Cupriavidus taiwanensis LMG 19424: one gene and its partner. The protein of the gene in region 2 interacts with the protein of the main gene of each other region in a pairwise test. Links are inferred from orthologs where the notes say so. Each region holds a gene or a part of one and is shown on either strand. Other genes may lie near its edges.

Evidence for each region.
Region 1: the proteins of ptsN (region 2) and RALTA_RS04640 interact in binary tests that used the Escherichia coli proteins (3 or more experiments, as listed by UniProt). The link is inferred for Cupriavidus taiwanensis LMG 19424 from one-to-one orthologs.

What each region holds. Positions count from the first base shown.
Region 1 is NC_010528.1:992,763-1,003,417, reverse strand. Bases 3,950-7,325 are described here. They hold RALTA_RS04640 (sensor histidine kinase), read right to left. Parts: upstream 6,997-7,325; coding sequence 4,150-6,996; downstream 3,950-4,149. Other genes in these bases: kdpC (potassium-transporting ATPase subunit KdpC), read right to left, coding at 7,101-7,325; kdpE (two-component system response regulator KdpE), read right to left, coding at 3,950-4,117. Outside these bases: pepN (aminopeptidase N), read left to right, coding at 1-1,062; RALTA_RS04660 (class 1 fructose-bisphosphatase), read left to right, coding at 1,144-2,160; RALTA_RS04650 (TorF family putative porin), read right to left, coding at 2,492-3,289; more of kdpE, read right to left, coding at 3,422-3,949; more of kdpC, read right to left, coding at 7,326-7,724; potassium-transporting ATPase subunit KdpB, read right to left, coding at 7,752-9,827; potassium-transporting ATPase subunit KdpA, read right to left, coding at 10,075-10,655. UniProt on the Escherichia coli protein: Member of the two-component regulatory system KdpD/KdpE involved in the regulation of the kdp operon. KdpD may function as a membrane-associated protein kinase that phosphorylates KdpE in response to environmental signals.
Region 2 is NC_010528.1:325,643-335,808, forward strand. What follows is about bases 2,804-5,690. They hold ptsN (PTS IIA-like nitrogen regulatory protein PtsN), read right to left. Parts: upstream 4,532-5,690; coding sequence 4,076-4,531; downstream 2,804-4,075. Other genes in these bases: RALTA_RS01595 (PsiF family protein), read right to left, coding at 2,804-2,851; hprK (HPr(Ser) kinase/phosphatase), read right to left, coding at 3,023-3,994; hpf (ribosome hibernation-promoting factor, HPF/YfiA family), read right to left, coding at 4,883-5,233; RALTA_RS01615 (RNA polymerase factor sigma-54), read right to left, coding at 5,282-5,690. Also shown: mutY (A/G-specific adenine glycosylase), read left to right, coding at 1-677; RALTA_RS01585 (LON peptidase substrate-binding domain-containing protein), read right to left, coding at 720-1,379; RNase adapter RapZ, read right to left, coding at 1,472-2,347; more of RALTA_RS01595, read right to left, coding at 2,459-2,803; more of RALTA_RS01615, read right to left, coding at 5,691-6,760; lptB (LPS export ABC transporter ATP-binding protein), read right to left, coding at 6,886-7,686; lipopolysaccharide transport periplasmic protein LptA, read right to left, coding at 7,695-8,339; LPS export ABC transporter periplasmic protein LptC, read right to left, coding at 8,459-9,088; RALTA_RS01635 (KpsF/GutQ family sugar-phosphate isomerase), read right to left, coding at 9,153-10,136; RALTA_RS30600 (hypothetical protein), read left to right, coding at 10,023-10,166. UniProt on the Escherichia coli protein: Seems to have a role in regulating nitrogen assimilation.

The DNA of each region.
Region 1 (10,655 bases), 670 kb from region 2 along the record:
CTGCTGCGCAATTTCTCCGCGCCGGTAATCGTCGATGCCGAGTACACCGACGCGCAGCTGACCTTCCAGCTGTCGCACGACAGCGACGCCTTCAACCGCTGGGAAGCCGGCCAGCGCCTGGCCACGCGCGCGCTGCTGCAGTTGGTGGCCGATGTGCAGGCCGGGCGCGAGCTCACGCTCGACCCGGCGCTGGTGCGCGCCATGCGCGCGGTGCTGACCGACGACACGCTCAACCCCGCCTTCCGCGAGCAAGCCCTGGTGCTGCCCGCCGAAGCCTACCTGGCCGAGCGCATGGGCGTGGCCGACCCCGCCGCCATCCACCGCGCTCGCCAGTTCATGCGCGAAGGACTGGCGCGCGCGCTGCAGGCGGACTGGCTCGCCGCCTACGAAGCCAATGCCACGCCAGGTCCGTATTCGCCCGATGCCGCCTCGGCGGCGAAGCGCGCGCTGCGCAACCTCGCGCTCGGCTACCTCGCCGACAGCGGCGACCCCGCGATGCAGGCGCTGGCCGACCAGCAATACCAGAATGCCGACAACATGACCGACCGCTTCGCCGCGCTGTCGGCGCTGGTCAACAGCTTCGCCCCCGGCCGCGAGCATGCGCTGGCGGACTTCTACCAACGCTTCGAAGGCGACGCGCTGGTGATCGACAAGTGGTTCTCGCTGCAAGGCATGCAGCGCGGCAGCGTCGGCCCGCAGCCGGGCGGCCCGCACGCCGGCAAGCGCACCATCGACACCGTGCGCGCGCTGATGGAGCATCCCGCCTTCAACCTGCGCAACCCCAACCGCGCGCGCTCCCTGATCTTCAGCTTCTGCTCCGGCAACCCGGCGCAGTTCCATGCCGAGGATGGTTCGGGCTACCGCTTCTGGGCCGACCAGGTGCTGGCGCTGGACGCCATCAACCCGCAAGTGGCGGCGCGCCTGGCGCGGGTGATGGACCGCTGGCAGAAGTACGAACTGGCGCTGCGCGACCGCATGCGCGCCGAGCTGGAACGCGTCGCCGCCTGCAGCACGCTGTCGCGCGACGTACGCGAGATCGTCGGCAAGGCGCTGGCCGGCTGAGCGCGACCGGCCGACGCCCCCGAAGCCCGGCCCCGGCGCGGCCGGGCATGTAGAATTGCGGCCATCCAAGGAGAACCAACCATGACTCGCATCAGCCTGACCCGCTACCTGGTCGAGGAGCAGCGCAAGCACAACACGATCCAGCCCGAACTGCGGCTGCTGATCGAAGTGGTCGCGCGTGCCTGCAAGGCCATTTCCAACGCCGTCAGCAAGGGCGCCCTCGCCGGCGTGCTGGGCTCGGCCGGCACCGGCAATGTCCAGGGCGAAACCCAGCAGAAGCTGGACGTGATCGCCAACGAAGTGCTGCTCGACGCCAACGAATGGGGCGGCCACCTGGCCGCGATGGCATCGGAAGAAATGGAATCGTTCTACGAGATTCCCAACCGCTACCCGAAGGGCGAATACCTGCTGATGTTCGACCCGCTCGACGGCTCGTCGAACATCGACGTCAACGTCTCGATCGGCACCATCTTCTCGGTGCTGCACATGCCCAAGCCCGGCCAGACCGTGACCGAGGCCGACTTCCTGCAGCCCGGCACGCACCAGGTCGCCGCCGGCTACGCCGTGTACGGCCCGCAGACCACGCTGGTGCTGACGGTCGGCAACGGCGTGCACATGTTCACGCTGGACCGCGAAGCCGGCAGCTTCGTGCTGACCCAGTCCAACGTCACGATCCCGGAAGACACCAAGGAATTCGCCATCAACATGTCGAACATGCGCCACTGGGCCCCGCCGGTGCGCAAGTACATCGACGAGTGCCTGGCCGGCGACGAAGGCCCGCGCGGCAAGAACTTCAACATGCGCTGGGTGGCTTCGATGGTTGCCGACGTGCACCGCATCCTGACCCGCGGCGGCATCTTCATGTACCCGTGGGACAAGCGCGAGCCGGAAAAGCCCGGCAAGCTGCGCCTGATGTACGAAGCCAACCCAATGGCGATGCTGGTCGAGCAGGCCGGCGGCGCCGCCACCAACGGCGAGCAGCGCATCCTCGACGTGCAGCCGGAAAAGCTGCACCAGCGCGTCTCTGTGATCCTGGGCTCGAAGAACGAGGTCGAGCGCGTCACCCGCTACCACCAGGAAGCGCAGGCCAAGGCCTGATTTCCGGGCAAGGCCGGCCTGGCACGGGGCGCGCTGCGCCCCGTTCGGCGACACAAAAGGGCTTCACAAGGCCGGAAAACGCTGCTACTATTGCGGGCTGTTCCAGTTCACCGGAACATGTTGCCGAAGTAGCTCAGTCGGTAGAGCAGCTCATTCGTAATGAGAAGGTCGGGGGTTCGATTCCTCTCTTCGGCACCAATTGAATCAAGCACTTAGCCCAGCCAGCCCGGTTGGGCTTTGTTGTTTCCGGGGGTCGTGCAGGCACCATGCAGCCGGCCGGACGGAATTCCCGCGGTGATTGCCCCATCCTGGTCGGCGCCGGCAAGCGTGCTCAGAACGTCTTCGTCAACGAAGCCCAGGCGGTGCCGCGCCCCATGTAGCGGCCCTTGGCATTGGTGTACACCGCCTTGTCGGCATTGGCGTCGATGTAGGCCACGGCCAGCGCCAGTCTCTTGCCGAGGTCTTTCGTGAGGCCGATCTTCCAGTCCACATACGAGGCATCGGCGACCTGCACCTTCTGGTAGCCCACATGGGCGTTCAGCGTGAGGCCCCAGACATTGAGCGGCACGTTGGCGGTCAGGTCGGCGTACCAGCTGTGCTTGCTGTCAGGGAAACCAAAAAGATTGGTCGGAGCATACGAGTACTTGAACGTCACCGGACCGTAGCCCAGCGCCGCGTACAGCTCAGTGGTGTAGGGGCGCGTGTAGTTGGCCGGATAGTCTCCCGGGTAGTAGTACTGCAGCACGCCGACATCGTAGATCCAGTCGCCACCCAGCGTGTGCCTGTAGCCGCCGTAAAAATCCATCTCGATCGGGGCTGACACCCCGGGGTTGCTGTCGCCCAGCCAGCTAATGCTGGAATTCCAGTTGCCAAGGTAGAAACCGCTCGAATGGCTGTAGTCGAATCCGCCCTGGATCGCCGGCCGGCGATTGGTCTGCATCAGGCCGCGGTAGCGATAATCGGTCGCCACGGATACGTTGGCCGTGAACGTATGCGGAGACGCCTCGGCGTCCGGCCGGGATGGCGCGTCGGGTTGGGATTGCGCCATGGCGGGCATGGCAGCGAAGATAAGAACGAACGATGCGGAGCAAGCAAGCAGCGCAACCGCGGAATGGCGCAGGTCAGTCATTGTTGTCGTGACGAGAGTTGAGGAAATCTCCGTTAGCGGGAGCCTCGCCACGATATGGCCTGACATGTAAAAACGGTATCAAAAGGCGCAATGCCTGCGTACAAATCCGATCAATGCGCCGGGCATGCAGCGCTATCCGGCGAAGCGGTAGCCCAGCCCGATTTCCGTCAGCAAGTGCGCGGGCCGCGCCGGGTCAGCTTCGAGCTTGTGCCGCAGATGTCCCATATAGACCCGCAGGTACTGGCTGCTTTCGGCGTGGGAAGGCCCCCATACTTCGCGCAGCAATTCCCGGTGCGTCATCACCTTGCCGCGGTGGGCGATCAGCACTGCAAGAAGACGATACTCGATCGGCGTCAGATGTACCGCATGACCCGACCGGGTAACGACGCGACTCGCCAGGTCGACGTGCACGTCGCCAAACATGATCTGACTGGCCCCCCGGGCATGGGTCCTGGCATGCCTGCGCAGCAGCACGCGCAGTCGTGCAACCAGTTCGCCAACGCCAAATGGTTTGGTCAGGTAGTCATCGGCACCGGCGTCCAACGCGCCGATCTTGTCGGTCTCGCCACTGCGTGCCGAGAGGACGAGGATCGGTGCGTCCGCCCACGTACGCATCTCGCTGATCAATTGCACCCCGTCGCCGTCCGGCAACCCCAGGTCGAGAATGACGAGATCGGGTCGCCGCGTGCCGGCCTCGATCAGTCCGCGCTTGAGCGATTCCGCCTCATGCACCGTGCAGCCCTCCGACTCCAGGGTCGAGCGAACAAAGCGCCGGATATGCGGCTCATCCTCGACCAACAAGACTGTCGGGGCAAAATCAAATGGCATGAACGCCTTCTCCTTGCTTGGCTGTCGCTATCCTAGGCATCCGTCGGCTCGAGCTCCACCGCGGGTGGATTTCCACGCGGCAGCGCGACGACGAAGCGCGCGCCCGCCTGGCCGTCCGGACGGTCTGGGCGCTGCGCCGCCTCCACCCAGATGCGTCCGCCATGCGCTTGTACGATTGCCTCGCAGACGGCCAGGCCCAGGCCAACGCCAGCCGTCGCCGACTCCCGCTCACCGCGCGTGAATTTCTCGAAGATCTGTCGCTCCTTGCCTTTGGGCACGCCGGGACCATCATCCTCTACCACAATCCGGATCTCATCCTCCACCGGCGCGGACGAGATGCGGATCTCGGTGCCGGCGGGCGTATATTTGGAGGCATTCTCCAGCAAGTTGCACAGCACGCGCTCGACCAATACCGCGTCGCATTCGATCAGGGGAACTTGCGACAAGTCGGCGACAATCACGCGATGATGCTCGAGCGCCTCGCGCATGGCAGCCAGGCTGGAGCCGACGAGTTCCTCCACCGACTGCCACTCCTTGTTCGTCAGCACCTCCCGGCTCTGCAGCTTCGCCATGTCCAGCAGGTTCACCACCATCGTGCGCATCCGCCTGGCCTGTTCCAGCATGGCGGCCACCGTCTCGGCCAGTGGCGGCGTCAGTGCGGGGCCACTGCGCTGCATGGTTTCCGCCATGCCGATCAGGCTTGTCAGCGGCGTTCGCAGGTCGTGGGAGACGGCGGCCAGCAATGAACTGCGCAGACGCTCTGACTCCATCGACAACAGGGCCTGCTGCGCCACTTCAACGTAGTGCAATCGTTCGATGGCGATCGCGATCAGCGTGCAGAATACATCGACCTGACGCCGAAGCGCAGGGTGCGCCAGCGCGTGTGACACCGCCGGCTCGATTGCCAGCACGCCACGGGTCTGCATCGGCGCCTTCAACGGCAGATACAACACGGTGCTGCCTGGCAAGGTATGCGTGCCGGTGCCGGCCGGCAGACCGTGATGGAACACCCACTCCGCCAGCACACGGTCGATCGAGTCGGTTCGCGCCGCCGTGTCGTGCTGGGCGACATCGGTCACCGGTGGCAGCAAGCGGCCTTCCGGCGAAACCAGGAAGAAGGCCGAATTGGCATCGAAGGCGGCGCGCAGGAAACGGCTGCCGATGGCAACGATCTGATCGGGCATCAGCGCGGCAGACAGCTCCCGGGCGAGTTCGTACAGGATGCGTGCATCGTTCTCGCGCTGTACGGCCACCTGCGCCTGTTCGCGCAAACCCGCTGTCAGTTGCCCGATGACCAGGCCCACCGACAGGAGCACGAGAAACGTCAGCAGATACTGCACGTCGCTGACGGCGAACGACAGTCGAGGCGGCACGAAAAAGAAGTCGAAGGCGGCCACAGACAATACCGAAGCCAGCGCCGCCGGTCCTCGCCCATGACGCAGCGCCACGCCGACCACCGCCGCCAGAAACAGCATGGCGATATTGACGATGTCAAACCACGGCAACGCCAGCGCCGACAGTACCGTGGCACCGGCACACCATGCCATGGCCCACAGATAATCCTTGCGCCGGGCGCCCTCGCCCGGCGTTGGAGCCTCTGGTGCTTCGGAGCCATGGCGCGGGCGCAGATCGACCCGCGTGGTGTCCGCGGCGACGCGGATGATATCGACGTCCGGACATCCGATCGCCAGCGCATCGGCAAAGCTGCGACGACCGAACAGCCACGCCGGCGCGTTCATAAACGGGGTCAAGGCCAGTCCCAGGAGGGAGCGTGCCCGCTCGGCGAGCGAATCGCCGCCGCGGCGCCAGTCCGCCGGTGCGCGGCCGATGATGACCTTGGTCAGGTTGTGGCGGCGAACATATCCGACGATGGCCTGAACCATGTCGTTGCCGGCCAGCGTCTCGGTACGCGCGCCAAGTTCCTCCGCGAGACGCATCGCCGTCTCCAGCCGGGCTCTTGCGAAATCGGATGGGGGTGTCAGCCGGGGGGTGGCTATGGTCACCACGTGCCAGGGGCAATCGAGCTGCCCGGCAAGCCGGCGCGCACTCTTCACCACCTGCTCGGCATCGTCGCCGCTGCCGATGCAGGCCAGCACGGCCTCGCGGGTCCGCCACACGGCCTGCACGGATTCCGATTGGCGCCATGCCTGGACATCGGAGTCTACCCGGTCGGCTGTCCGGCGCAGCGCCAGTTCGCGCAGAGCGATCAGATTGCCCTTCCGGAAGAAATTGCGCGCCGCATGACGCGCCTGCTCGGGCAGATAGACCTTGCCTTCCTTCAGCCGGCGCAGCAACTCGTCTGCGGGCAGGTCAACCAGCACCACTTCGTCGGCACTGTCGAAGACAACATCCGGCACGGTTTCCCAGACGCGGATGCCGGTAATGCCGCCAACCGCCTCATTCAGGCTGTCCAGATGCTGCACATTGACCGTGGTCCACACGTCAATACCGGCAGCCTGCAGTTCCTGGATATCCTGCCACCGCTTGGGATGGCGGCTGCCCGGTGCGTTGGAATGGGCCAGTTCGTCGACCAGGATCAGCGCCGGTTTGCGGGCGAGCGCAGCGTCCAGGTCGAACTCCTGGAGAACCCGCTCGCGATACGGCACAGCCTTCATCGGCAGCCGCTCGACCCCGGCGATCAGCGCTTCGGTCTCCGCGCGGCCGTGGGTCTCGACGATGCCGATGACGACATCCGTGCCTTGCCCTGCCGCCGCGCGCGCCGCGGCAAGCATGGCAAAGGTCTTGCCGACGCCGGCGGAAGCGCCAAAGTAGACCCTGAGCTTGCCGCGCAAGGCACGGGCGCCCTCCTGCTGCACCCACTGCAGAAGGGCGTCGGGATCGGGGCGGGCGCGGGCCTCGCGCAATTCGGCATCAGACATCGGACGGCTCAACTTCTATCCTTGCATTGGCAAACCCCATTTTCCTTCATCCGCGTGCCATCGCGACGCCGGCCCGCCGTCAGCGTCGATCCCTGCGGCAAGGGCTACTTGCCGGCGATCGCATCCAGGGCCAGGTTCAGCTTCAGCACATTGACGCCCGGATCGCCCAGCACCGCCAGCAGTGGCGTTTCCGTATTCGCCGCAACCAGTTGCCTGACCTGGCCGACCGGCAGCCGCCTGAGGCGGGCGACGCGCGCCACCTGGTATTCTGCGGCCGCTGGACTGATGTGGGGGTCGAGCCCACTGCCGGAAGCGGTCACCAGATCCACGGGCACGGACGCGCGGTTGTCCGGATCCGCCGCACGCAACGCGTCGACGCGCGCGCGTGCGGCGTCGGTCAGCGCCGGATTGCCGGGCCCCAGGTTGGACCCGACCGACGCCGCGGCGTTGTATGGCATCGGCGCCGTGGCCGACAGCCGGCCCCAGAAGTACTTCGGGTCGGAGAACGGCTGGCCGATCAGTGCCGAGCCGAGCGCCCTGCCATCTTTCTCGATCAGCGATCCGCCGGCCTGGTGCGGGAACACGGCCCGGGAGATCGCCGTGATCACGCCGGGATACAGCAGGCCGGTTACCAGCGACAGGCCGGCGAACACCACCAGCATGGGCCGCAACAGGCCAGCTTGCATGGCTGCCGGGGACGGCTGCCGGGACTGCATTTGCGTAGTCATGAATGCTCCGAATCGTAGCGATGATAATCAGACCCAGCCCGACAGGGCCAGGATCATGTCGATCAGCTTGATGCCCGCGAACGGCACCAGGATGCCGCCCAGCCCATAGATCAGCAGGTTGCGGCGCAGCAGCACCGCGGCGCCGAGCGGCCGGTAGGCCACGCCCCTGAGCGCCAGCGGGATCAGCACGACGATGATCAGCGCGTTGAAGATCACCGCGGACATGATGGCCGATGCTGGCGTGGCCAGCCCCATCACATTGAGCAGGTTCAGCTGCGGATACGTGCTGGCAAAGGCCGCGGGAATGATCGCGAAGTACTTGGCGATATCGTTGGCCACGCTGAAGGTCGTCAGCGAGCCGCGCGTCATCAGCATCTGCTTGCCGATCTCGACGATCTCGATCAGCTTGGTCGGGTTGCTGTCCAGGTCGACCATGTTGCCGGCTTCCTTGGCCGCCTGCGTGCCGCTGTTCATCGCCACGGCCACATCGGCCTGGGCGAGCGCGGGGGCGTCGTTGGTGCCGTCGCCGGTCATCGCGACGAGCCGCCCTTCGGCCTGGTACTGGCGGATCAGCTTGAGCTTGGCCTCCGGCGTGGCTTCGGCGAGGAAGTCGTCGACGCCGGCTTCCGCGGCGATCGAAGCCGCGGTCAGCCGGTTGTCGCCGGTGATCATCACGGTCTTGATGCCCATCCTGCGCAGCTCGCCGAAGCGCTCGCGGATGCCGGTCTTGACGATGTCCTTCAGTTCGATCACGCCCAGCGCGCGCACCGCATCGCCGTTGGCGTCGGCCACCACCAGCGGCGTGCTGCCGGCACGGGCAACCTCATCCACGGCCTGCAGCACCGCATCGGGGAACTTGCCGGCGCGTTCCGTGACGTAGCGACGCACGGCATCGGCGGCGCCCTTGCGCACATGGCGCTCGCCGGCGCCGTCGCGCAGGTCCACGCCGCTCATGCGCGTCTGCGCGCTGAACGGCACGAATTCCGGCTTCAGGCTTGCCATCGACGGCGGGGTCAGGCCCGGCAGCTGGCGGGCCAGCGTGACGATGCTGCGCCCTTCCGGCGTTTCGTCGGCCAGCGACGACAGCCATGCGGCTTCCGCGAGCTGCAGCGGCGAAATGCCCGGCGCCGGGATGAAGCGCGAGGCCTGGCGGTTGCCGTGCGTGATGGTGCCGGTCTTGTCGAGCAGCAGTACATCCACGTCGCCGGCGGCTTCCACGGCGCGGCCCGAGGTGGCGATCACGTTCGCTTCCATCATCCGGCTCATGCCGGCCACGCCGATCGCGGAAAGCAGCCCGCCGATCGTGGTCGGGATCAGGCAGACCAGCAGCGCCACCAGCACGGTGATCGTCACCGGCACGCCCGCCCCGGTCACCAGCACGCTGTAGAGCGAGAACGGCTGCAGCGTGGCCGTGGCCAGCAGCAGAACGATGGTCAGCCCGACCAGCAGGATGGTCAGGGCCAGCTCGTTCGGTGTCTTCTGCCGCTTGGCGCCTTCGACCATCGTGATCATGCGGTCGATAAAGCTTTCGCCCGGGTTGGTCGTGATGCGCACCACGATCCAGTCGGACAGCACGCGCGTACCGCCGGTCACGGACGAGAAGTCGCCGCCGGACTCGCGGATCACCGGCGCCGATTCGCCGGTGATGGCGCTTTCGTCGACCGAAGCCACGCCGTCGATCACTTCGCCGTCGCCGGGGATCATCTCGCCAGCCTCGACCAGCACCACATCGCCGCGGCGCAGCGCCGTCGCCGGACGCGCCTCGGTTGCGCCGGCGCGGGTCCCTTCCGTCAGCACACGGGCGGTCACCGTGGTCTTCAGCCCGCGCAGCGATTCCGCCTGCTGCTTGCTGCGGCCCTCGGCAAGGGCCTCGGCAAAGTTCGCGAACAGCACCGTGAACCACAGCCACGCCGACACCGCCAGGATGAAGGCTGCGGATTCGCCGCCTGCTGCCGGCGCGGCCAGTGCCTTCAGGAACAGCAGGCTCGTCAGGATGCTGCCCGCGTAGACCACGAACATCACAGGGTTGCGCAGCTGGTCGCGAGGCGACAGCTTGCGGAAGGCCGCGGCCAGCGCGGGCTTCACCAGCTCCGGCGCGAACATGCTGCGCGCGGGCGGGCGATGGTGGTGGGAACCGTGTTGCCGGTCCGGCACCGGTGCGCGCTGCACCTGAGGCGCGCCGGAGGACGACGCGCCGGTCCCGTTGGCACCGCCGTTGGCCACTGGGGCCGTTGATTCATGTCGCATGGTTGCTCCGCAATTCGCTAGAGACAGACGGCACCCGCCCTGGCGAGGCAGCGCAGGGGCCGAAGGTATAGCAATGCTCGATATGTCTTCGTGAGAGGTCGATTTACCTTGCCGCCGCCGGCATCGCGCCCTGCAGGTGCTCGGCAACCGGCCCCAGCGCCAGCGCCGGGACATAGGTCAGCGCGCCGACCAGCAGCACCGTGCCAACCAGCAGCACGACGAACAGCGGGCCGTGCGTGGGCATGGTGCCGCCGCTGGGCGGGATACGCTTCTTGGCCGCCAGCGAACCCGCCAGCGCCAGGACGGGGATGATGATCCAGAACCTGCCGAACCACATCGCCGCGGCCAGCAGCGTGTTGTAGAACGGCGTGTTGGCGGACAGGCCCGCAAAGGCGCTGCCGTTGTTGTTGGCCGCCGACGAGAGCGCGTACAGGATCTCGGAAAAGCCATGCGTGCCGGGATTGAACACCCCCGCGCGCCCCGCCCCGGTCATCACCGCCACCGAGGTGCCGAGCAGCACCAGCAGCGGCGTGACCAGGATCGCCACGGCCACCATCTTCATCTCATAGGTTTCGATCTTCTTGCCGAGATACTCCGGCGTGCGGCCGATCATCAGTCCGGCGATGAACACCGCCAGCACGGCGTAGACCAGCATGCCGTACAGGCCGGAGCCCACGCCGCCAA
Region 2 (10,166 bases):
GCATCCATGGCCACCCCGGCGAGCGCGCGGTGGAGACGCGCATGTGGCAGCTGGCGGAACTGGCCTTGCCGGCGCCCGGCCCGCGCGAGAGCGAGGACATGGTTGCCTATACGCAGGGGCTGATGGACCTGGGCGCGACGGTGTGCTCACGCGGCAAGCCCGCCTGCCTGGCCGATGCCGCCGCGTGCCCGCTGTCCGCCGATTGCGTGGCGCGCCGCGACGGCCTGACCGGCGTGCTGCCCGCGCCCAGGCCGCGTGCGGCGATCCCGGAGCGCAGCACGGTGATGCTGCTGGTGCGGCGCGAGCGCGAAGTACTGCTGCGCCTGCGTCCCGACAGCGGCATCTGGGGCGGCCTGTGGAGCCTGCCTGAGATGCCGGTCGAGACCGTGCCCTTCGACGCGGAAGACGCCGAGGCCTGGGCGCTCGACTACGCGCGCGCTTTCGGCACGCCCGCGCGCGCCGTGCTGGCCGGCGAACTGACCCATGTGTTCACGCATTTCCGCCTGCTGATCCGCGCGATCCGGGTCGACCTCGCGGCGCAGGCCAACGTGCTGCAGCAGGACGGCGCGGCGCCGGCCGGGCAGCGCTGGCTGTCGCTCGACGATCTCGACGCGCTGGGTACGCCCGCGCCGGTGCGCCGGCTGCTGGAAGACCAGGCGCGGGTGGGCTTGTTCTGAACTGAAGCGCGTGCAGGACGACAGCGCGGGACAACAGGGCGCCTACAGCATGTGGTTCTGCCGCATGTAGCGGTGCACGATCTCGATGCGCATGCCCGCGTCGGGCAGGGCCATCAGCATCTGCTTGGCCTTGAGCGGCACCGGCAGCAGTTCGCATAGCCGGTTGGCGACCCAGCTCGGGTCGTCCCACAGGTAGGGCTCGTCGAAGGGCAGGCGGTCGGGCTGCTCGGCGTGCAGCCGCGTGACGATGCGGCGCAGCGCGTCCAGGCATTCGCCCAGCAGTTCGAGCTTGCAGTCGATGATGTCGGGAGGAAGCACCTCGGCCCGTGCCACCAGCAGGCCGTCGTCGCGGGTCTCGTGGCCGAGGATATGGAAGCGGTCGCGGCCGCGCGCGCGGATCAGCAGCACGCCCAGCTGTTCCATGTTGCAGTCGACGATCTCGGCCAGGCAGCCGACCAGCTCCGGCACGGTAGGCTGGTTGGGCCGGGCGACCTCGTCGCCACTGGCAATCAGGCAGACGCCGAACGGTGCGCTGTCGCGCAGGCAGTTGCGCACCATGTCGACATAGCGCGCCTCGAACACGCGCAACGGCAGCCGTCCACCGGGAAACAGCACCGTGTGCAGGGGGAACAGCGGCAGGTTATCGAGCGTCCGTGGCGGATCTGCGGAACCGGTGGGACGGTAGAGGTCGGTCGAGGACATGCGGTGCAGGCTTGGGGGTCGCGCAGCATTGGGCCGCCAGGCCGACGCCGCGCTCAGATGCCCTGTGCAGCCCGGGGGCCATGCCGCGTGCGTCAGCCCGCCGGTGCGAGCTCTCGGTGTCTGACCAGCACATTACCATGTGCCCGGAAATAGTTGGCGAGCCTTTCGGCAATATAGACCGAGCGATGCTGGCCGCCGGTGCAGCCGATCGCCACGGTCAGGTAGCTGCGGTTGTCGGCAATGAAGCTTGGCAGCCACTTTTCCACATAGGCGCGGATATCCTCGGCCATCGCCAGCACCATCGGCTGCCCCTGCAGGAAGTCGATCACCGGCGTGTCGCGGCCGGTCAGCGGCCGCAGCGCCAGGTCATAGTACGGGTTGGGCAGCGAGCGCACGTCGAACACCATGTCGGCGTCGCTGGGCACGCCATGCTTGAAGCCGAACGACTCGAACAGCAACGTCAGGCGCTGGCTGTCGTCGCGGATCAGCTCCTTGATCCAGCTGCGCAGCGTATTGGTGCGCACATTGCTGGTATCGATCCGGTGCGCGGCTTCGGCAAGCGGGCTCAGCAGCGAGCGCTCCATCTCGATCGCTTCCATCAGCGCCGTGTCGTTGAAGGCGCCGCCGCCGGCCGCGCCGTCGGTGCGTGCCGACAGCGGATGGCGGCGGCGCGTCTCGGAATAGCGCTGCACCAGGGCGTCGGTGCTGGCGGTCAGGAAAATGACCTCGACCTGGTGTTCGGCGGCCAGCGCGCGCACGGTGTCGGGCAGCTGGTCGAGCGACTCGCGGCTGCGGATGTCGGTCGCCACGCCCAGGTGCGTGTAGCCCTGAGCGTCGAGGTAGCGGGTCAGTTCAGGGATGAACTGCGCCGGCAGGTTGTCCACGCAGTAATAGCCTGCATCTTCGAGGACGTTCAGTGCGACGGACTTGCCGGAACCGGATATGCCGGTGATGAGGATGATGCGCATAGCAACTGAAGCATAGCATCAGGTGCCGGCTGCGTCATGACAGCTGTTTGACACACCCAAAATGAAAATGGCGAACCTCGCGGTTCGCCATGCTGCGGTGCCAGGGGGCGCTCAGGCTGCCTTCGACAGGCATTCCTTCATGTGGGCCTTGTATTCGTCGCCCTTCTTGCCCTTGCCCGACTTGCTGCAGGACGCCATCTTTTCCTGCTGGGTCTTGGACACGCCGGACTTCGACAGGCATTCCTTCATGAACGCCTTGCGTTCGTCGCCCTTTTTGCCGGAGGCTTGCGCGTTGCAGGCCTTCATCTTGTCTTGCTGGGTGTTGGCAGCGGGTTTGTCAGGGCTGGCCGGGGTAGCAGGGGTGGCGGGCACGGCCGGGGTGGCCGGGGCTGCTGCCGATGGCTTGGCCGGGGTGGCTGGCGTGGCCGGCGTGGCGGTCTGCGCAAAGGCGCTGGCGGCGAACAACGGGGTAACCAGCGCGCACACTGCAATCAGGCTCTTCATGCTTGCTCTCCTCGGGGGTGGAAAACCTTGTCGCCGCGCGCCTGGGTCGGCGTTGCGGCTGCCGTAACGGACGTGATGCCCATTACAGCACAAAACGAAGCATGCCCGAGAAACGTTGACGGGAGCTCGCTACGCCGTTGTAAGCAATTGAAAGCCGCGGCGCAGGACCGGCTACAGCAGCCGCCCCTGACCGCGCGAGACGGCGTCGGCCTGCATCGCGGCGCGCTGGCGGTCCATGAAGTCGCGCAGGGTGTCGATGCCGCGCAGGCGCAGGATGGTGTTGCGCACGGCCGCCTCGACCAGCACCGCAAGGTTGCGGCCGGCCGCCACCTGGATCTTGACCATGTGGATCGGCAGCCCCAGCACGTCCAGATACTGCGAGTCCAGCGGCAGGCGCTCGAACTCGCCGTCGTTGCGCCGCACCAGCTGCACCACCAGCTTGATCTTCATCTTCCGCCGCACCGCGGTCTCGCCGAAGATGGTCTTGATATCGAGCAGCCCCAGGCCGCGCACTTCCAGCAGGTTCTGCAGCAGCGGCGGGCAGCGTCCTTCGATGAAATCCGGGCCCAGCCGGACGAAATCGACGGCGTCGTCGGCCACCAGTCCGTGGCCGCGCGAGATCAGCTCCAGGCCAAGTTCGCTCTTGCCCAGGCCCGATTCGCCCATGATCAGCACGCCCATGCCCAGGATGTCGAGAAACACGCCGTGCATGGTGACGCGCGGCGCCGAGATGCGCGACAGGTACAGGCGCAGGTGGTCGATCACCGCGGCGGACGACACCGGCGTGGTGAACAGCGGCGTCGACGAGCGCGTGCAGCGCAGTTCGAGGTCCGGCGGCGGCTCCATGCCGTCGGCGATTACCAGGAACGGCGGCTCCAGCAGGATCAGCTCGCCCATCTGGCGCTTGCGGGTCTCGTCGTCCAGGCGCTGGTAGTACGTGATCTCGGGCTTGCCGAGTACCTGGATCCGGTTGGGGTGGATCAGGTTGAGGTGGCCCACCAGGTCTGCGGCGGAGGTCGCTTCGCGGGCGAATTCGACGTCAAAGGCGCGATCGGCGCCCTCCAGGCCGGCGACCCACGAGAGTTTCAGGTCGGCTGCGTTGTCGTCGAAGATTGACTGGGAGGTGACGCCGGTGAGTTCCATGCGGGTTGACTGGTAAGGCGGTTTGCCAAGCGCGTGGCGCCTGCCCGGTCTGGTGCCGGACCGCTCTGGGGAATCAGGGGATCAGGGATGCCATGCGATCAGCAATTGATGCACGGCATCGGGCGTGGGCAAGGTCGCCAGGCCCTCGCGCATGTCGCGATCCGACAGCAGTTGCGCGATCTCGGACAGGATCTCCAGGTGCTGCTGGGTGGCCTGTTCCGGCACCAGCAGGAAGATCAGCAGCGACACCGGCTTGCCATCCGGCGATTCGAACGGAATCGGCTCGGCCAGGCGCATGAAGGCAGCCAGGGGTTGCTTGAGGCCCTTGATGCGCCCGTGCGGGATCGCCACGCCGGCACCCAGCCCGGTCGAGCCCAGCGACTCGCGCGCGAACAGGTTGTCGGTCACGATGGCGCGCGCCACGCCATGGTTGTTCTCGAAGAGGAGCCCGGCCTGCTCGAACACACGCTTCTTGCTGGTGACGCTGACGTCGAGGGTGATGTTGCCGGGTGGCAGCAATTTGGCCAAACGATTCATGGGCGATGCGCAGGATTTCAGTTAGCGGGCGGATCGATCCGCCGGGCAGCGGCTGGTTCCCTGACCACTGCGGGCGCGGGGGAGACGCCCGGCCCATTATAGAGCAGCGGCTACCCGAGCCTTGTGCGGTGCAGCGCGGGCAGGCGCGGCCACGATTTCTCTCTCTTTGTATGGCGCAGCATACACCTTGGCGCTGCGCTTGCGAACACTTCGGGCCGCCCCACGTGTACAGCGTTGGCTCGGCTGCCACAGCCCGAGCCGGCGCCAGGGCGCAAAAAAGCCGCGCTTCACGGCGCGGCTTGCCTGTGGAATCTGGTTCAGCAGCCTTCTGCGAGGCCGCCGGGCATAGGTTTATTGCTGCATCTGCGCTGCGGCCATCTGGTACTTGACCGCTTCACGGTCGTGGCCTTGCACGCGATCCTTGTAGCGAATCACCTGACGGTCCAGCTTGTCGACGAGTGCGTCGATCGCCGCATACAGGTCTTCGTGATGCGCCTCGACAAAGATGTCCTTGCCCTTGAGATGTAGATTGATTTCCGCGTACTGGCGCCGGTCCTTTTCCTTGTGATTGTCGACAGAGAGCAGCACGCTAACGCCAATGACTTGATCGAAATGCCTGACGATTCGCTCCAGCTTCGTTTCCACGTACTCACGCAGAGGGGGCGTGATGTCCAGGTGGTGTCCACTGATCTTGAAGTTCATAGCGCTTCTCCTTCTGAAAGAGCCTCACCAGGCAGGCGGTGGGCTCGGCTACAAAGACTTGCGGAGATTCACTGCGGGGATCTTCAGGGCTTCGCGATATTTGGCAACGGTGCGGCGTGCGACAACGAAGCCTTGCTCACCCAGCAGTTCGGCGATGCGACTGTCGGAAAGGGGATTCCTCGGGTCTTCGGCTCCTATCAGTTGCTTGATCAAGGCGCGGATGGCCGTTGATGAAGCCGCGCCACCGGTTTCGGTGGACACGTGGCTGCCGAAGAAGTACTTCAGTTCGAAAGTACCCATCGGCGTGGCCATGTATTTATTGGTCGTCACCCGGGAGATGGTTGACTCGTGTAAACCCAGTGTATCGGCAATCTCCCGCAAAACCAAGGGGCGCATGGCGATTTCACCGTGGGTGAAAAAGTTCTTTTGACGCTCGACAATGGCTTGCGAGACACGCAGGATCGTGTCGAACCTTTGCTGGATGTTCTTGATCAGCCAGCGCGCCTCCTGCAGCTTCTGCTGCAGCCCGGCGGTGCCGGTCTCGCCCTTGGCGCCGCGCAAAATCTGCGCATACATGTCGTTAATGCGCAGCCTTGGCATCACATCCGGATTGAGCTGCGCGATCCAGCCGCCGCCGCTCTTGCGCACGAATACGTCCGGCACGACGAAATCGGCTTCGGGCCGGCTGTACGCGTGGCCCGGGTAGGGGGCCAGCGAGCGGATCAGGTCATGGGCGGCCTTCAGCGCGACCTCATCGACCTGCAAGGCCTTTTTCAGCCGCGTGTAGTCGCGTACCGCAAGCAGTTCGAGGTGATGGGTGACGATGGTCAGCGCCAGCTCGCGCTGCGGGTGCGTCAGGCGGCGCAATTGCAGGGCCAGGCATTCGGCCGCATTGCGCGCACCGACGCCGGGCGGGTCGAAGCTCTGCAGCAGCGTCAGGATGGCGTGGACTTCGTCGGGGTCGAATTCGAGCTCTTCCGGCAGTTCCGCGCAGATCTCTTCCAGCGAGGCGCTCAGGTAGCCGTCGTCATCGAGGGACTCGATCAGGAAGATGGCGAGACCCTTGTCCCGCGCCGAGATCTTCAGCGGCGTGAGCTGCTCCATCAGGTATTCGCGCAGCGTGGGCTCGGCATCGCGCAGCTGCATCGGCGTCTTTTCGTCTTCGTCGCCTTGCGGGCGGCGGGCAAAGTCGTCAAGGCTCCAATCGCCGTTGCTGTAGTCGTCGCCGCTGCTGTTGTCGCCGTAGCTGTCTTCCGCGGCGCCGTCGGCGTGCGCATCGCCGTTGCCCTGGGGCTCGGCGGGCGCGGGCGCGGGAGCGCTCTGGACGTTGACCGAGCCGTCAGCCGCCACCCGCAGCGGGCTTTCGATCCAGTCGTTTTCCCGCTCGAGCAGCGGGTTTTCCGTCAGCGCCTGTTCGACTTCCTGCTGCAGTTCCAGCGTGGAAAGCTGCAGCAGCCGGATCGACTGTTGCAGCTGGGGGGTCAGTGCCAGGTGCTGGGAGAGGCGGAGCTGTAGCGACGGTTTCATGCGACCTATTTTATGCGCATCTTTCCGATGTTGGAACGGAAATTGCTATCGCTGAAGCGCTCTGATCGCCGCTGGCTCTTCACCGCCATGCAGCCATGGGCCGCCCGCGCATGGCGCCCGCCTTGTTACATGCGGAAATTCTCGCCCAGATAGACCCGCCGCACGGCGTCGTTGGCAATGATGTCTTCGGGCTGCCCCGCGGCCAGCACCGTGCCTTCGCTGATGATGTAGGCGTGGTCGCAGATGCCCAGCGTCTCGCGCACGTTGTGGTCGGTGATCAGCACGCCGATATTGCGCGCCTTGAGGAAGCTGACGATACGCTGGATCTCGCCCACGGCGATGGGGTCGACGCCGGCGAACGGTTCGTCCAGCAGGATAAAGCGCGGCGATGACGCCAGCGCGCGTGCGATTTCCACGCGGCGACGCTCGCCGCCTGACAGCGACAGCGCCGGGTTGTTGCGCAGGTGCGCGATCTGCAGGTCGTCGAGCAGGGCGTCCAGGCGGCGCTCGATCTCGGCCCTGGCCAGCGGCTTGCCCTTGTCCAGCTGCAGTTCCAGCACCGCGCGGATGTTTTCCTCGACGTTGAGCTTGCGGAACACCGAGGCTTCCTGCGGCAGGTACGACAGCCCCATGCGCGCGCGCTCGTGGATCGGCAGGCCGCTGATGTGGTCGCCGTCGAGCACGATGTCGCCCTCGTCCAGCGCCACCAGGCCGACGATCATGTAGAACGACGTGGTCTTGCCCGCGCCGTTCGGCCCGAGCAGCCCGACCACCTCGCCGCTCTTCACGTCGAGCGAGACGTCCTTGACCACCGTGCGCGAGCCATAGCGCTTCTTCAGGTGGCGCACGACCAGCGTGCTGCCGCCGGGCAGGACGGCGTTGGCTTCGACGACAGGCTTGTCGGCAATGGTGGCGGTATCGGTCATGGGTACGGTCAGGGTTTGTTGGCGGGCGCGGGCGCGGGCTTCAGGTCCAGCGGCGAGCCGCCCGCGGTGCCGGACTTCTGGTCCTGGCGCGGCGACAGCACCGCGCGCACCCGGCCGGACGGGTTGGCCGCCGCGGCATCGCCGCTGCCGCCGCCGGCAGCGGTGTAGAGTTCCTTGCGGCTGTCGTAGGTCAGCACCGCGCCGCGGATCTCGTCGAGCAGCTTGGCGCCTTGCAGCCGCGCCATGCGGGCATTGCCGATCAGCTTGGAGAACTCCTGCTTGCCGTCGTATTCGATGCGGTCGCCCCAGCCGTCGATATATTCGTCGACGCCTTCGCGCTTCTGGCGGATATAGGCCTGCCGGCCCGGCTTCGAGGTGGCCACGGCGAACTGGTAGCCCTCCGGGTCGGTGCGCAGCTCGGCGGCGTCGGACTTCAGGATCATGGTGCCCTTGGTCAGCACGACGTTGCCGGTCAGCGTATAGATCTGCTTGACGTCGTCATAGCTGGCGTTGTCCGCCTCGAGCACCATCGGCTTGTCGCGGTCCGCCCGCTCGGCAAGGGCAGGCTGGCCCAGCAGGCCGAAGGCCATGGCCAGCGCGAGCAGGGCCGGGGCGGTGCGTCGACGGGACGAAGTCGTCAGGGAAGCGGTCATGTTGGCAGGGTTGCTTGAGGGCGTCGGGATGCGTGATGGTGCGGTTGGCGCGGACACCGGCGCGCGCGCTGCGGGCCGCGCGGGCGGGCGCCGCGTGCGCGGGCTGCGCCGGACCGGGTTCAGGACCCCGGCGCGCGGCCGGGGGACGGCCCGGTAATGATGGTGCCGCGTACATTGCCGAGCAATTGTACTTCGCGGGTGACGTTGTTGAAGATCAGGCCGTTGGCGGTCATGACCGACGGGCCGCGTGTCAGCTTGACCGGCTTGTCGGTCTTGACGATGTCGTCATTGACCAGCAGCTGGAAATAGCTCGACGCCGCGGTCAGCTGCGGATCCTTGGACGGATCCGCGCCCTGCTGTCGCAGCACGTAGCCATTGCCGTACAGGTCGATCACCGTGCCTTCGGCGTTCATGCGGCCGATGTCGGCACGCGCGGTCACCGGCGGGCGGTCCGGTTCATAGGCGCGCATGGCGGGGCGCGTGACCTCGTAGGTCTGGTCGTCCTCGAAATGGATCATGCGCTCGCCGGTGAAGCGGATCTTGGTGCTGCCGTCGGGCGCCAGCTCGGTGGCCGAGAAGCGGTCCATGAAGTAATCGGGCTCGTGCTTCTTGGCGGTCTGCGCGGCCTGGTCTTCCCTGGGGGAGTTGATCTGGACCAGCCAGAACGTGCTGCCCGCCACGATGGCCATCAGCAGCAGCGGCAGCAGCCGCATGACGATGCCGCTGAGGGAGGCGAGGAGTGCCTGCATGTTGTCCTTGGCGTTGTGCCCGGTGTGGGTTTCGTGCCGATGGCGACGTCGGTGGCGCGCCCGCTCAGATGACCTTGGCGCGGGTCAGGTCGTGGATATGCAGCGCGCCGGCCAGGCGCCCGTCGTCGTCCACCACCAGCAGCTGGTTGATGCGGTTGGCTTCCATCACCTGCACGGCTTCCACTGCCAGCTGGTCCTGGTTGACCACGTGGGGGTTGCGGTGCATGACCTCGCCGATCGGCACGGTCTTCCAGTCGCGCGGGGTTTCCAGCAGGCGGCGCAGGTCGCCGTCGGTGAACACGCCGATGGCGCGTCCGTCGGGATCCACCACCGCGGTCATGGCCATGCCCTTGCGGGTGATTTCCATCAGCGCCTGGGCCAGCGGCGTGCTTTCGCGAACCTCGGGCACGGCGTTGCCGGTGCGCATCACGTCGCGCACATGGGTCAGCAGCTTGCGCCCGAGCGCGCCGCCGGGGTGCGAGCGGGCGAAGTCTTCCTCGCCGAAGCCGCGCGCATCGAGCACCGCCACCGCCAGCGCGTCGCCCAGCGCCAGCGCGGCGGTGGTGCTGGCCGTCGGCGCAAGGTTCAGCGGGCAGGCTTCTTTCTCGACCGCCGCGTCCAGGTGGACGTCGGCCAGCTTGGCGAGGTTGGAGTCCGGATTGCCGGTGACCGAGATCAGGCGCGCGCCGATGCGCTTGACGATCGGGATGATCGACAGCAGCTCGCCGGTCTCGCCGGAATTGGAGAAGGCGATCAGCACGTCGTCGCGCGTGACCATGCCGAGGTCGCCATGGCTGGCTTCGGCGGGGTGCACGAAGAACGCGGGGGTGCCGGTCGAGGCCAGCGTGGCCGCGACCTTGCGCCCGATATGGCCGGACTTGCCGATGCCCGAAACGACCACGCGCCCGGTGCATTGCAGGATCAGCTGCACGGCATGGGCAAAGTCGCCGTTCAGGCGGCCGGAAAGTGCGGAAACCGCATCGGCTTCGGTCTGGAGCGTGTCGCGGGCGAGCCGGAGTGCTCGATCCGCATCGAAATTAGCTATCATGGCGACGAAGTATACCAACGAATGCGACCG